4 regions of the Streptomyces sp. NPDC050619 genome follow, and region 3 is predicted to be linked to each of the others. Evidence: riboswitches for the same ligand, from Rfam matches in the RefSeq annotation. Region 3 holds a riboswitch; each other region holds the start of a gene.
The links. Region 3 has a riboswitch for cyclic di-AMP ahead of AB0I77_RS38320 (LysM peptidoglycan-binding domain-containing M23 family metallopeptidase). Riboswitches for the same ligand answer to the same signal wherever they lie in the genome.
Positions count from the first base shown of each region.

Region 1: another riboswitch for cyclic di-AMP. It lies ahead of AB0I77_RS22735 (C40 family peptidase); the one in region 3 lies ahead of AB0I77_RS38320 (LysM peptidoglycan-binding domain-containing M23 family metallopeptidase).
Region 2: another riboswitch for cyclic di-AMP. It lies ahead of AB0I77_RS35135 (transglycosylase family protein); the one in region 3 lies ahead of AB0I77_RS38320 (LysM peptidoglycan-binding domain-containing M23 family metallopeptidase).
Region 4: another riboswitch for cyclic di-AMP. It lies ahead of AB0I77_RS29440 (M23 family metallopeptidase); the one in region 3 lies ahead of AB0I77_RS38320 (LysM peptidoglycan-binding domain-containing M23 family metallopeptidase).

Region 1 covers NZ_JBFAIR010000013.1:215,830-219,070, reverse strand. The annotation lists gene AB0I77_RS22750 (LysR family transcriptional regulator) at 1-691, opposite strand, end outside; partial or broken gene AB0I77_RS22745 (LysE family translocator) at 811-1,430, shown strand; gene AB0I77_RS22740 (DUF6328 family protein) at 1,366-1,929, opposite strand; gene AB0I77_RS22735 (C40 family peptidase) at 2,024-2,497, opposite strand; cyclic di-AMP (ydaO/yuaA leader) riboswitch at 2,501-2,712, opposite strand; gene AB0I77_RS22730 (hypothetical protein) at 3,053-3,241, opposite strand, start outside.
Region 2 covers NZ_JBFAIR010000026.1:133,969-137,209, forward strand. The annotation lists gene eno (phosphopyruvate hydratase) at 1-952, opposite strand, end outside; gene AB0I77_RS35135 (transglycosylase family protein) at 1,232-1,942, opposite strand; cyclic di-AMP (ydaO/yuaA leader) riboswitch at 1,947-2,125, opposite strand; gene AB0I77_RS35140 (transglycosylase family protein) at 2,310-3,241, opposite strand, start outside.
Region 3 covers NZ_JBFAIR010000031.1:39,502-42,742, forward strand. The annotation lists gene AB0I77_RS38310 (SGNH/GDSL hydrolase family protein) at 1-117, opposite strand, end outside; gene AB0I77_RS38315 (DUF6250 domain-containing protein) at 251-952, opposite strand; gene AB0I77_RS38320 (LysM peptidoglycan-binding domain-containing M23 family metallopeptidase) at 1,132-2,073, opposite strand; cyclic di-AMP (ydaO/yuaA leader) riboswitch at 2,078-2,236, opposite strand; gene AB0I77_RS38325 (alpha-galactosidase) at 2,542-3,241, opposite strand, start outside.
Region 4 covers NZ_JBFAIR010000020.1:21,578-24,818, forward strand. The annotation lists gene AB0I77_RS29435 (aldo/keto reductase) at 1-667, opposite strand, end outside; gene AB0I77_RS29440 (M23 family metallopeptidase) at 782-1,816, opposite strand; cyclic di-AMP (ydaO/yuaA leader) riboswitch at 1,829-1,986, opposite strand; tRNA gene AB0I77_RS29445 (tRNA-Met) at 2,298-2,371, opposite strand; gene AB0I77_RS29450 (dihydrofolate reductase family protein) at 2,551-3,241, opposite strand, start outside.

The sequences.
Region 1 (3,241 bases), on a different contig from region 3:
CCGGAGTCGCCACCAGCACCGACGGCGTGGCCCCGGCCCGGGCCAGCACCGCCTCCACACCCTGCCGGGCCGGATGGTCCGGCGCCATGCTGATCAGCGGCTGACCCGCGAGTTCCGCCAGGGGAAGCCGGGCTGAGCCACTGCTGAGGGCGTGCCCGGGAGCGGTCACCAGGACCAGCTCCTCGACCAGGACCGGCTCCGCACCGACGGCGGAGGGAAGCGGGAACGGTTCCGCGGGCTCGCAGGTGTGCGTCAGCGCCAGGTCGATCTCACCGGCCGCCACTGCCGCGATACCGGCCGGCGGTTCGTAGTCCGCCACGGACAGCTCCACATCCGGGTGTGCCCGGCGGAACGCGCTGAGCACCGGCGGCAGCAGATGGATCCCGGCGGTCGGGAAGGTGCCGAGCCGGAGCCGGCCCCCGGACAGCCCGGCCAGCCGCGCCAGTTCGTGCCGAGCCCGGTCCAACTCGTCGAGCACCCGGCGGGCCCGTGCCACCAGCACCTCGCCCGCATCCGTCAGCCGTGCCCCGCGATGGTGCCGGACGAGCAGCGCGGTGCCCGCCTCCCGTTCCAGCTTGGCCAGTTGCTGGGAGAGGGCGGGCGTCGTGTACCCCAGGCGCTCGGCGGCCCGGGTGATCGACCCGGCCTCGGAGACCGCCACGAGAGCGGCGAGCCGGATCGGGTCGTACACGGCGCTCTCCTCTTGCCTGAACCGGCATGCCTGAAGCGGTGCTGCCTAAACCGATGCTTAAGGATTCCTCAGGCTAATCGAAATACCTGTTGAAGGCTCCCGCCCGGCAGGCTGGGCGCATGGACGGACAGCTCCTCGCCTTCACCGGTGTCGCCGCGGGCATGATTGCCATGCCGGGCGCCGACTTCACCGTGGTCGTACGCAATGCCCTGATCTCCCGCCGGGCCGGCATCGCCTGCGCGCTCGGGATCACGGGCGGGCTGCTCCTGCACACCGCGCTGGCGGTGGCGGGGGTCGCCGCGGTGCTGACCGCCGTACCGGCGTTGTTCCGTACGCTGCGACTGCTGGGCGGCGCCTACGTGCTGTACCTGGGGGTGCGCACGCTGCGGGCACTGCGGTGGCCACGTTCGGAGTTGCCCGTCGGGGCGGTGTCCGCCGCCCGTCCGCTGCGCCAGGGCTTCGTCACCAACGCGCTCAACCCCAAGGCGCCCATCACCTTCCTCAGCCTGCTGCCGCAGTTCGTGCCGGCCGGCCCCCCGCGCTGCCGAGGACGCTGGTGCTCGCGCTGATCGTGGTCGTCCTCGCCCTGGTGTGGTTCCCGGCCGTGGCCCTGCTGGTCGACCGGCTCGGCCGGTGGCTGCGCGGGCCGCGTGCCTCCCGGGTGGTCGAGGGTGTCACCGGCGGCGCGCTGACAGTTCTCGGTGCGGTGCTCCTCCTCGAGCCGGTGTGGGCGGCCTGACCGTCCGGTGCTCCCCGGCCTGTCCGGCCCGCCGCACCAGCCGGGGGAGCAGCCCCCACAGGCCGAGGCACACGAGCAGGGTCGCCGCGGCGGCGGCCACCCCGCCGGCCCGGCCGGTCGTCACGTCCACCACGAGCAGCACCGAGCCGGTGAACGCCAGCACCAGGACCCCCATGCCGACGGCGGCGAGCCGTGAGGAGACCTGCACGATGCGGGGCTTGGCACCCCGCTGGAAGAGGGAGCGGTGCAGCGCGGCCGGCGCCGTGAAGAGTGCCGCCGCGAGGACCGCGAGCAGGAGCGTGACCACGTAGGTGGCGCGCTGGACCGTGTCGAGGGACGGGAAGCGCGGGGTGAAGGCCAGCGTCAGCAGGAAGGCGAACAGGATCTGCACCCCGGTCTGGGTGACGCGCAGTTCCTGGAGCAGCTCGCCGAAGTTGCGGTCGGCCCGCTCGAGCGGCGTCTCGTTGCGCGCGGTGCAGGGGCGGTGGTGGTCGGGCATACGGGAGCGAGTAACCACCTGGGCCCATGTCATGCTCCGGGGCCCCGCGGGGAGCGACGGCGTGTCAGGTCGCCGCCGCCCCGCGGGAGGTCGGTCAGCTGACCCGGCCGTACCAGACGCTCTTCGTCCAGATCTTCTGCAGCCTGACCACGTCCCCGGTCTTCGGGGCGTGCCAGATCTTTCCCTTCCCGGCGTAGATGCCGACGTGGTACACGGACGAGCCCGAGTGGAAGAACACCAGGTCTCCGGCCTTGCGGCTCTTGACGGAGATGTGGCGCGTCTTGTTGTACTGCTGGGCCGCGGTACGGGGCAGCTTCTTGCCCGCCTTCTTGAACGAGTACAGCGTGAGCCCCGAGCAGTCGAACCGGCGCGGTCCGGTGGCGCCGTACTTGTACGGCGAGCCCTTCTTCGAGGCCGCGACTTGAAGTGCCTTCGTCGCCGTCGTGGCGGCCGCGGCGTCCGATGCGACACCCGGGACCACGACGGAGCCGCCCACTGCGGCGATGGTGAGGGCCGAGGCGGTAGAGGCCCGGACCATGAGCGACGGGACACGATTGAGCGCGGTCATGCGCAACCCTTCGTCAGCCGCCTGTGAAGGATGACCTGTCGGATTCGGGCTGGCGAAGTTGCCCGGCCGCGGCTGCGGCTTCACCCCAAGGGATGCTCGGCCCGGTCATGGCGTGACCGTTCCGGCGACCCGTCGTGCCTGGGTCCTCCACTCCTGCCGATCCACTCCTGTCGACCGGGTATCCGGGCGGCGGCAGGACTCGGCGTCCGCCCGGACCGCCCCGCCGCTGCGGCGGGGGCTTGTCGTCAGACAGGGATCCTCACTCACGGATGTCCGAATATCCCAACGGAACCCGGGGTTTGTGTTGTTCCTCACCACTCACCCGTTCGGGTGGACACCCCCGTGTTCGAAGGGGTGTCGAGAGCCCCGAGGACGCCCGGACCAGCACCGGAGTACCTCATTGCGCCCTCGGGCCACGCGTGTTGTGCAACTTGGACGGGCCCGTGAAGAGAGCCACGTCTACGCCGAACAGGGGTACGCCGTTCGGTTCGTTTCAACTCCGGTCCGGACGCTCCGTCAGCAGGGCGATTCGTCCGGACCGGGTGGCGGGTCCCGTCAACTGTCGGAGAGCGGCGGCACCGTGACGCGAGCCGTGCGGCGCTCCCCGTCCAGCACACGCAGCGCGCGCGCCAGCGTGTCGGCGTGCAGCTCGGTCTCGCCCCGACGGTGCATCAGCGCCAGCGCTTCCCGCAGCTGCGTCGCCTTGGCGACCAGCGCCTGTGCGGCGCGCAGGCCGCCGTATGT
Region 2 (3,241 bases), on a different contig from region 3:
TGGTGACGAACAGGTCGTCGCCGACGATCTGCACCTTGTCGCCGAGCTTGTCCGTGAGGATCTTCCAGCCGGCCCAGTCGTCCTCGAACAGCGGGTCCTCGATGGAGACGAGCGGGTAGGCCGCGGCGAGCTCCTCGTAGTACTCCGTCATCTCGGCGGCGGAGCGCTCCTTGCCCTCGAAGGAGTAGACGCCGTCCTTGTAGAACTCGGAGGCGGCCACGTCGAGCGCGAGGGCGATCTGCTCGCCGGGGACGTAACCGGCCTGCTTGACGGCCTCGAGGATGAGGTCGAGGGCCTCGCGGTTGGAGCCGAGGTTCGGGGCGAAGCCGCCCTCGTCGCCGAGGCCGGTGGACAGGCCCTTGGTCTTCAGCACCTTCTTGAGGGTGTGGTAGACCTCGGTGCCCCAGCGCAGCGCCTCGGAGAAGGTCTCCGCGCCGATCGGGGCGATCATGAACTCCTGGATGTCCACGTTGGAGTCGGCGTGCGAGCCGCCGTTGAGGATGTTCATCATCGGCACCGGCAGCAGGTGCGCGTTCGGGCCGCCCAGGTACCGGAAGAGCGGGAGGTCGCTGGCCTCGGAGGCGGCGTGGGCGACGGCGAGCGAGACGCCGAGGATGGCGTTGGCGCCGAGCGAGCCCTTGTTGTCGGTGGCGTCCAGGTCGAACATGGCCTGGTCGATCAGGCGCTGCTCGGTGGCGTCGTAGCCGACCAGCTCCGGGCCGATCTGCTCGATGACGGCCAGGACGGCCTTCTCGACACCCTTGCCCTGGTAGCGGTTGGGGTCGCCGTCACGGAGCTCGATGGCCTCGAAGGCGCCCGTGGAGGCGCCGGACGGGACGGCGGCACGACCGGTGCTGCCGTCGTCGAGGCCGACCTCGACCTCGACCGTGGGGTTGCCTCGGGAGTCCAGGATTTCCCGGGCTACGACGACGTCGATGGACGGCACGAGCATCTCCTTCTTGGATGTGACGCGGGTCAGCAGGGCCACGAGGCCCGTAGCGAACGGGGGCCGCGGTCGGCTCTGCGAGACCGAGCCTAACCGCCTCCGGGCCATCGGCCGGTCCGTCGACCACCTCATGGACAGAACCGAGAGTAAATTGTTTCCGAACGGAACAAAGAGACGGAACAAAGGATGAGGACTCAAAGAGGACTCAAAAAAGCCCCGCCCCGGTGCGTACGGGGGATGACGCACCGGAGCGGGGAGCCCGTGGGGACGGCTACGAGCCGCGTGTCACTTCAGGTGCAGCTGCTGGCCCGGGAAGATCAGGTCGGCCTGGTCGACGATGTCCTTGTTCAGCTTGAACACCTTCTGCCAGCCGCCGGCGACGTCGTGCTCCTCGGCGATCGAGCTGAGGGTGTCGCCCTTGACGACCTTGTACTCGCCGTCGCCCTTCTTGACCTTCTTGCCGGTCGGGGTGGTGACGGTCTTCTTGGCGGCCGGGCGCTCGGCGGAGCGGGAGGCCGGCTGCTCGGTGGTGGAGCGGCTGCTGGTGTCGGTGCCCTGGCTCTGGCTCTGCGAGGAGTTGCTGGAGCCGCTCGACGAGGAGTCGGCGCTGCCACCGTTGTAGCCGCCGCTCGACAGACCCGTGCCGCAGTGCGGCCAGGCACCCTTGCCCTGGGCGGCGAGGACCTTCTCGGCGACGGCTATCTGCTGCGCCTTGGAGGCCAGGTTGGCCGTGGAGGCGTACTGCGTGCCGCCGTACGCGGCCCAGGTGGAGGCGGAGAACTGAAGACCGCCGTAGTAGCCGTTGCCGGTGTTGATGGACCAGTTGCCGCCGGACTCGCACTGGGCGACGGTGTCCCACTCGGAGGCGGTGGCGGCGGAGGCGGTGCCGGAGGCCATCAGCGGGGCGGCGACGGCCGCGCCGGTGACACCGGCGATGGCGATGGCGCGAGTGGTCTTGCTCGGACGGCGGTGCTTGCCCTTGCCGGAAAACAGCATGGAGAGATCCCCTCACCGACGCCTGCGAGGTGAGCTGTCGGGTTCGGGCCGGTTGAGTTGCCCGGCCGCACACCGTTCGGTGCGCGACTTCACCCCTAGCCGGTTCCGGTCTCGAGTTGCCTCAAGTCCTGGTCCCGGCGCCTACCTTGGGTCCCCCGCTCCTGCCTTCGGCGCTGTTCAGCGACGACTGTTCCCGTGCGGCCGCTGGCAGGATTCGGCGTTGCGGCTACCGGGGCTCGTGGTGACGAGCGGTCCTGACCGTAGACACGCGATCGGCGGAATTTCAAAGACGATCAGGGCTTCTGAGACTCATCCCACACTTTCACCAAACCGGACATTCAGTGGCGAAGTGTGACGCGAACTCCCGCTACCTTTTGCCCTGTTCAGCACCGACTTCGAGCGTCTGACCGGCGACGATATGCCCCGGGTCGGCACCGATCGCCTTTTTGTTCGTCTCGTAGAGGGCACGCCATCCGCCCTGGACGCCAAGGGAGTCGGCGATGGACGCGAGAGTGTCTCCGGAACGGACGGTGTACGAGTCGCCGGGAGCCGCGTGACGGCCCGTGGAGGTGTCGGTGTCGGCCGCGCCTTCATCGGCACTGCCTCCGCGATGCCGGCCGGCGGTGAGGGCTCCGGTGTCCACCAGACTCGAAAGGCCGCCCTCTTGCCAGGAGTTGTCGGAGCCGTCCTGTCCGGCCGCACCCGTGGAGGAGCTGTCGGAGTCCTGTGAGTCACTGGAGCCCGGGTCGGAATCACCGGATGCGTCGGACTTGGTCGAATTGTCCTTCGCGTTCGACGGGTCCGACGGGTCGTCGGACGGAGAGGGTGACGCGGGTGGCGTGGAAGCGTCCGCGGAGGAATTCGACGACGATTCCGATGAATCGGACAAGCCAGACGAGTCGGATGGACCAGATGAACCAGACGAACTGGATGAATTACCCGAACTCGAGCCATCCGCCAGCCCCGTGTCGACATCGGCCGAACCGGAGTCCTTGTCGAGCCCGTTGAGCAGCCCGCAGGTCCGCCAGTAGCCGACACCCTTGTCGGCGAGGACCTTCTCGGCGACGGCTATCTGCTGGGAGCGGCTGGCCTGGTCGGCGCTCGAGGCGTAGTCGAGGCCGCCGTACTTCTCCCAGTCCTCCTGGGCCAGGTGGAGCCCGCCGTAGTACCCGTCGCCCTTGTTCGCGCTCCAGGATCCGCCGGTCTCGCAGTTCGCGACCTGGTCCCATGTGGTGCCGCTGGCCGCGCTCGCGCCGGTGGCGCCGAGGAGCGGGATCGCGATGGCGGAGCCGGTCACTC
Region 3 (3,241 bases):
CCAGCCGACATATGCCCCGTCGGGGCCAAGGTCGCCCACGCCCTCGGTGAAGCTGTCCCCCACCGCTACGTACGACCCGATCCCTGATCTGTTGTCATTCTTCGAATCGTCTGCCACAACAGCCCATGATTCCCCTTCGGATGTGACCTACGCGACCGTAATAAGGGGTTGACGAGCGGTGAGATAAGCCACCCTTCAAGTGTTGGTCAAACCAGGAATACCCCTCCCACCACCGCTGTTGAGGCGGCAACTACCGCGACTGCCACACCCGGAATTCGGCGATCCGGAAATGACTCCACACCGTCCGGAACGCGAAGTGCCCACTCGTGTACGGCTCCGGGTCTCGGTAGTCGAACACGAGCCGCCCGTTGTTCCACCACTGGACCGTCGAGCCGTCGGAGACGACGCGGACCCGGTGCGGCCGGTTCGCCACCAGCAGCGGCTCGGTGTAGTCGTAGACGAGCGGACGCACGCCCGCCTCGCCGACGTAGCGGCGCAGCCGGGTCGTGGTGTTGTAGTTGGCGCCGTAGCCGGCGTAGTACGTCCTGAGGTAGTCGTACTCCTCCAGCGCCCCGCCCCTCGGGGTGGCGAAGAGGTCCTCCGGAGAGCGCACGTCGGTGGCGTTCCAGAAGTTGTTGAGGTCCGAGACCCGGTCGTTGACCCCGCCCTCCGACACCGGCGTGGCGGTGTACTCCAGGACGTAGGGCCCCTCGAGCCGCTGCTTGAACCAGACCGTCGCACCGCTCGGCACGTCGATCTCCAGCACGCCCCGGGCTGCGGTGACGGTGCCGCCGTCCTGGAGTTCGACGGCCCACTTGCCGAGGCCGCGGCGGAAGTCGTCGTGGGCGATGAGCCGGCGGTGGCGAGGTCCGGCGCTCGCGGTGCCGGGGGTGAGGGCGGCGACGGCGGCACCGGCGGCCAGGGCGCCGAAAGCTCTACGCGTGGTCGTCACGGGATACGGCTCCTTCGGATGTGGAGAGCGAAGTGGAGAGAGAAGCGGAGAGGGAAAGCGCTTGCACCGCTTCAGAGTTCACAGTGTCCCCCCTCTCCCCGCCCGGGCATACCGAAGGCCGGACCCGGGGATCGGGGTCCGGCCTTCGGCAGCGTGTCAGACAGGTGGTCGGTGGGGCGTCAGCCGACGGCGACGCCCTTCGAACGGAGGTAGGCGACCGGGTCCACGTCCGAGCCGTAGTCCGGCGTGGTGCGGATCTCGAAGTGCAGGTGCGGGCCGGTCACGTTGCCGGTCGCACCGGAGAGGCCGACCTGCTGCCCCGCGGTCACGGTCTGACCGGACGAGACGGAGAGCGAGGACAGGTGGGCGTACTGCGCGTAGTAGCCGTCGGCGAGCCTGATGACGACCTGGTTGCCGTACGCACCGCCCCAGCCCGCGGAGACGACCGTGCCCGCGCCGACGGCCTTGAGCGAGGTGCCGGTCGGGACGACGAAGTCGACGCCGGTGTGGTAACCGCTGGACCACATGCTACCCGCGACCCGGTACCCGGTACCGACGGAGGCACCACCCACCGGGAGCGTGAAGCCGCTGGCGTTGTCGGTCGTCTGCGCGGCCGACTCGGTCTTCGCCGAGGAGGACGCCTTCGGCGCGGACGACGACTTCGACTTGGGCTTGGGCGAAGGCTTGGACGACGACGAAGAGGGCGACGACCCGGTCTTGGCGGTACTCGTCGTGGCCTTCTTGCCGATCGCGAGCTTCAGACCGGGATGGATCAACGACGGGTTGTCCCCGACCGCCTCACGATTGTCGGCGTAGAGCTTGTGCCAGCCACCGCTGACGCTCTGCTCCTCGGCGATCTTCGCGAGATAGTCGCCGGCCCGAACCGAATACGTCTTCGCGGCAGCCTTCTTTCCAGCCACCGGCTTTTCAGCCACCTTCTTCTCGGCGGCCGGAACGGACGACTGAACGGCCTTTTCCGAAACGGACTGCGCGGGGGCGGCATGGGCGCCGGTGGCCCCCAGAAGCGGGAGGGCGAGCGCGGCACCGCCGGTTCCGGCAACGGCGATGGAACGGGTGAAACGCTGGGACTTGGGGCGGCGGTGCTTACCCTTCGCGGGCATGGTGAATTCCTCTCCGGCGCCTGCGAGGTGAGCTGTCGGGTGCGGACTGGAGATGCCCGGCCATGCCGAAGCACGGCTTTACCCCTAGCCTGTTCCGGAGACCGGAACAGGCGGTTCTACCTGTGGGTCCCCCGCTCCTGCCGTGGACGGGTGAGTGTGCGGGCTCCGGGCGGCGGCAGGATTGGGCGTCCGTCCGGATCGGTGGTGAACGTAAGCGACTAAGACGCAAAGGGACAAGCGAGAGGTTCCCCGTGAATGCGTTTCTTCTTGATCCCCTGTGAGAATTCCCGTCACCCTCCGTGAATTGAAAGAGCGCCCTTCAGCTCAAACACCCTTGAAAAGCGTGTGAATTACGTGAACATGACGGGCGACACACGGTCACGAATATGACGCTCCTCACGTGCCTCCTCGCCAGGTCCCGCCAATTCACCAGGAGTTGGACTCAAGGCGCTAATTAGGACAGAGCTCTCAGATGCGGCGGAGCCGGAGAACCGTCGCATCAAGGTCACCGCGCAGCCCTGTCCGCAGCCCGTGGTGCAGCAGTACGGCCCCCCGGTGAACTTCGCCCGTTTCGCGGCATTCATACGAGGCTGTCGGGTCGAGGCCGCGCAGTCGCAGCGCCGGGACGGGCTCGCCGTAGTGCTGCGCCTCGAGCCAGGCGAGGACGACCGCCTCGTCACCCAGCACGTACTGCACCGCACTCAGCCCGCCCTGCGGAGGGCGCAGCCGGTAGAGGTCGCCGCGCTGCACGAGGGGCCGGATCTCCTTGTAGAGGGTCACCCACTCGCGGGCCTCGGCCAGCTCCTCCTCGGTCCACTCGGCGAGGTCTCCGCCGACCCCGAGCACCCCGGCCATGGCACTGACAAACCGGAGGCGCAGGGAGCTGATCCGGCCGTTGAGCTGGGTGTTGGGGCTGTCGGTGACCCAGGCGGCCATGACCCGGGCGGGGTGGATCTGACTGAAACCGTGCTGGATGGCGAGCCGGTCGAGCGGGTCGGTGTTGTCCGAGGTCCACACCTGGTCCGTGCGGCTCAGCACGCCGAGGTCGATCCGGCCGCCGCCGCCCGAGCAGGACTCGAAGGCGACGCCGGGGTGGGCGGCCCGCAGCCGGTCCAACAGGCGGTACAGGGCGTGCACATGGTCGACCCACAGGCGCTGCGGGTAGGGC
Region 4 (3,241 bases), on a different contig from region 3:
AGCCGGAGGCGAGCGCGGAGTACGGGACGGCGGCCAGGCCGGAGCGTTCGGCGAGGTCCTGTAGCTCGCCCTCGTAGGTGTCGCGGGAGATCAGGTTGTAGTGGGGCTGTAGCGCCACGTACCGGGCGAGGCCCTCGCGGTCGGAGAACTCCAGGGACGCCGCGAGCCGCTCGGCGGAGATGTTGGAGGCGGCGATGTGCCGCACCTTGCCCGCCTTCACCAGTTCGTCGAGCGCGCCGATGATCTCCTCGACCGGCACGTCGGGCTGGTCGAAGTGGGTGTAGTAGAGGTCGATGTAGTCGGTGTCCAGGCGGCGCAGCGAGGCGTCGGCGGCGGCCTTGATGTTGGCGGCCGACAGGCCCCGGTAGTCGGGGTGCTGGCTGACCTTCGTGGCGATCACGACGTCGGAGCGGTTGCCGCGCGCCTTGAGCCACTTGCCGATGACGGTCTCGGACTCGCCGCCCTTGTTGCCGTCGACCCACGCCGAGTAGGAGTCGGCGGTGTCGACGAAGTTGCCGCCCGCGGCCGTGTAGGCGTCGAGCACGGCGAAGGACTCCGCCTCGTCGGCGGTCCAGCCGAAGACATTGCCGCCGAGGGACAGCGGGAAGACCTCAAGGTCCGAGGAACCGAGCTTGCGAAGCGAAGGAGCAGGAGCAGGAGAAGTCATGCTCCTCTTCAACACCCGCCCCACCAGCCTGTATTCCGCATACACCGAAGACCGGCAGCCCTGACGTCGCAAGGACGCCGTCAGGACCGCCGGTGATCAGAAGGTCGGTGTGGCTCAGGGGTTGACGCCCTTGCTCCGCAGCCAGGCCATCGGGTCGATCCCGGAGTCGGCACCGCCCGAGTGGACTTCGAGGTGGAGGTGGGCACCGGTGACGTTCCCGGTGGCGCCCACGCGGCCGATCACCTCACCCGTGCTGACCTTCTGGCCGACGCTGACACTGATCGACGACTGGTGGGCGTACCAGAGTTCCGTGCCGTCCTCGAGGGTGAGCACCGTCTTGTAGCCGTACGACCCGTCCCAGCCGGCCTGCGTGATCGTGCCGGAGTGGATCGCCTTGATGAGCGTGCCCGTGGGCGCGGCGAAGTCGAGGCCGGTGTGGTAGCCGGACGACCAGAGGGAGCCGGCCTGGCCGAAGGTGCTGGTGATGGTGTACGAGGAGGTCGGCAGCGTGAACTGCTTGGCCAGCTCGGCGAGGCGCTCGGCCTCGGCCTTCCGCTCGGCCTCCTCCTCCGCCTTCTTCTTCGCGGCGGCGGCCTTGGCCTTGGCCTCCTGCTCCGCCTTGGCGGCCGCCGCGGCGGCCTCCTTCTCGGCGGCGGCCACGGCCTGGGCGGCGGCCTTGCTCTCGACCTGGTCCTGCTGCTGCTCGACCTGGGCCATGATCCGGGTCCGCAGCGCCTCACCGGCGTCCGAGGCACTCTGCGCGGTGTCGTCGGTGGAGGTCTCGGCGACGCTGCTGAGCGCGGTGGTGGTCTCGGCCTCGTCCGCGACGTCGTCCGAGAGGAGGGAGCCCACATTGGGCAGGTCGGGCAGGGAGATCGAGACCGGCGGAGTGCCGGTCTGCGCGCTGGCCATGCCGCCCGCGCCGACGGCGGCTATGACGCCGACGCCCAGGACGGTGGAGCTGCGGGCGATTCCGCCGCGCTGCTTGGCGACACGATGCCGGCCACGTACGGGGCGGAGGGAATCCTCGGTGGGGTTCCACTCCTCCCAGGGGCCCTCGTCGTTTTGGTAAGTGCCGTAGCCGAATGTCTCGGTGTCGCGCTGGCTGGGCACGAACGGGGCTTCTGGGGCAGGCCGGTTGGACGCCACGTGGGGCGTACTCCTTTCCTTCCTTCTCGCCTACCGGGTTAGCTGACGGGTTCGGAGCAGGAAGGTCTCCTACGCGCGTATACCAGCCGTGAGTTCACGGTGGCATCCGCGCGATTCACCCCAAGGTGGTGGTTCCCCGGTTCCCTTGCGGAATTCGGCGCGTGCGCACGGAGCCGCCTCTTGTGACGGCTGGGACGACCGCGCTGCGTTATCGAACGTTAATAGACCAGGGGGCTCGATTCCAAGCTGTTCCGCTTGATCATTAACGTTTTCCCGTGGGACTAACGGCCCATGACCGGCGAAAATCGGGCGAGTTGACCAAGGCTCAGGAAGCTCACAGGTATTGACGGTATGTCAGTTGTTATCGGAGCGGGACGACGCGTTCACGCGGGGTGACGGCGATCGAGCCCGCCCTGCCGGCCGTCGTACCGAAACGCACCGAGGGCCGGAACCCTTTCGGATTCCGGCCCTCGGCCTTCAGTAGCGGGGACAGGATTTGAACCTGCGACCTCTGGGTTATGAGCCCAGCGAGCTACCGAGCTGCTCCACCCCGCGTCGTTGTAAGACCAGCATACGCCATCTGCGGGGGCCGAAGTACACGGGTTTTCGTCCACTGCCCTTTACGGGGTGTTTTACGACGGCTTCCACCCCGTTTCGACGAAGAATTTCCAGCCCCGGCCGGGCTGAAGACACTCACCTGCCCCGGCGCCAAGAGGCGCTCGTGATCAATACAGCTAGCGCAACAGATGCCGATTCGGCACCTTCGCCAGCTCCTCGAACTCGGGCAGCAGAACCACCTCCGCCCCTGCCCCCACCAGCACCCCACTCCCATCGGCCCCCGCCACAAACGTCTCCGGCTCTCGCCAAGCAGTCACCACCCGCCGCACCCCCGCCTCCAGAATCAGCCGAGCACACGGCACCGGCCGGGACGCCCGCCGAGCGCACGGCTCCAGGCTGCTGTAGACCGTCGCGGACGCCAGCCGCACATCCCCCGGCCCGATCTTCGCCAGCGCCGCCTCCTCCGCGTGCACGACCGGATCGCCCTCCCGGGAGTACCCCCGCGCCAGCTCCGTCCCGTCGGCCGCCACCACCACCGCGCCCACGCTGAACGCCGTCTCCGAGGGCGGGCACAGGGCCGCCAGCTCGCAGGCGCGGGCCAGCCAGTGCCGGTCGGCGGCGGACGGGAGGCTGCCGGTGCCGGGTGCCGTCGGCTCGTACCGGATGAGGACCACGTCGCCGATGGGCCGCGTCTCCACGAGCCGGAGCCGTCCACGCTGATACACACCCGGCCCGAACAGCCGGGGCGCGTCCGGATCGCCGACGAACAGCGGGGCCAGCACCAGCTGGAGCTCGTCGGCGAGGCCCTGCCGGAGCAGCTGGGTGTGGATCTGCCCGCCGCCCTCGACCATCAGACGGCGGACCCCC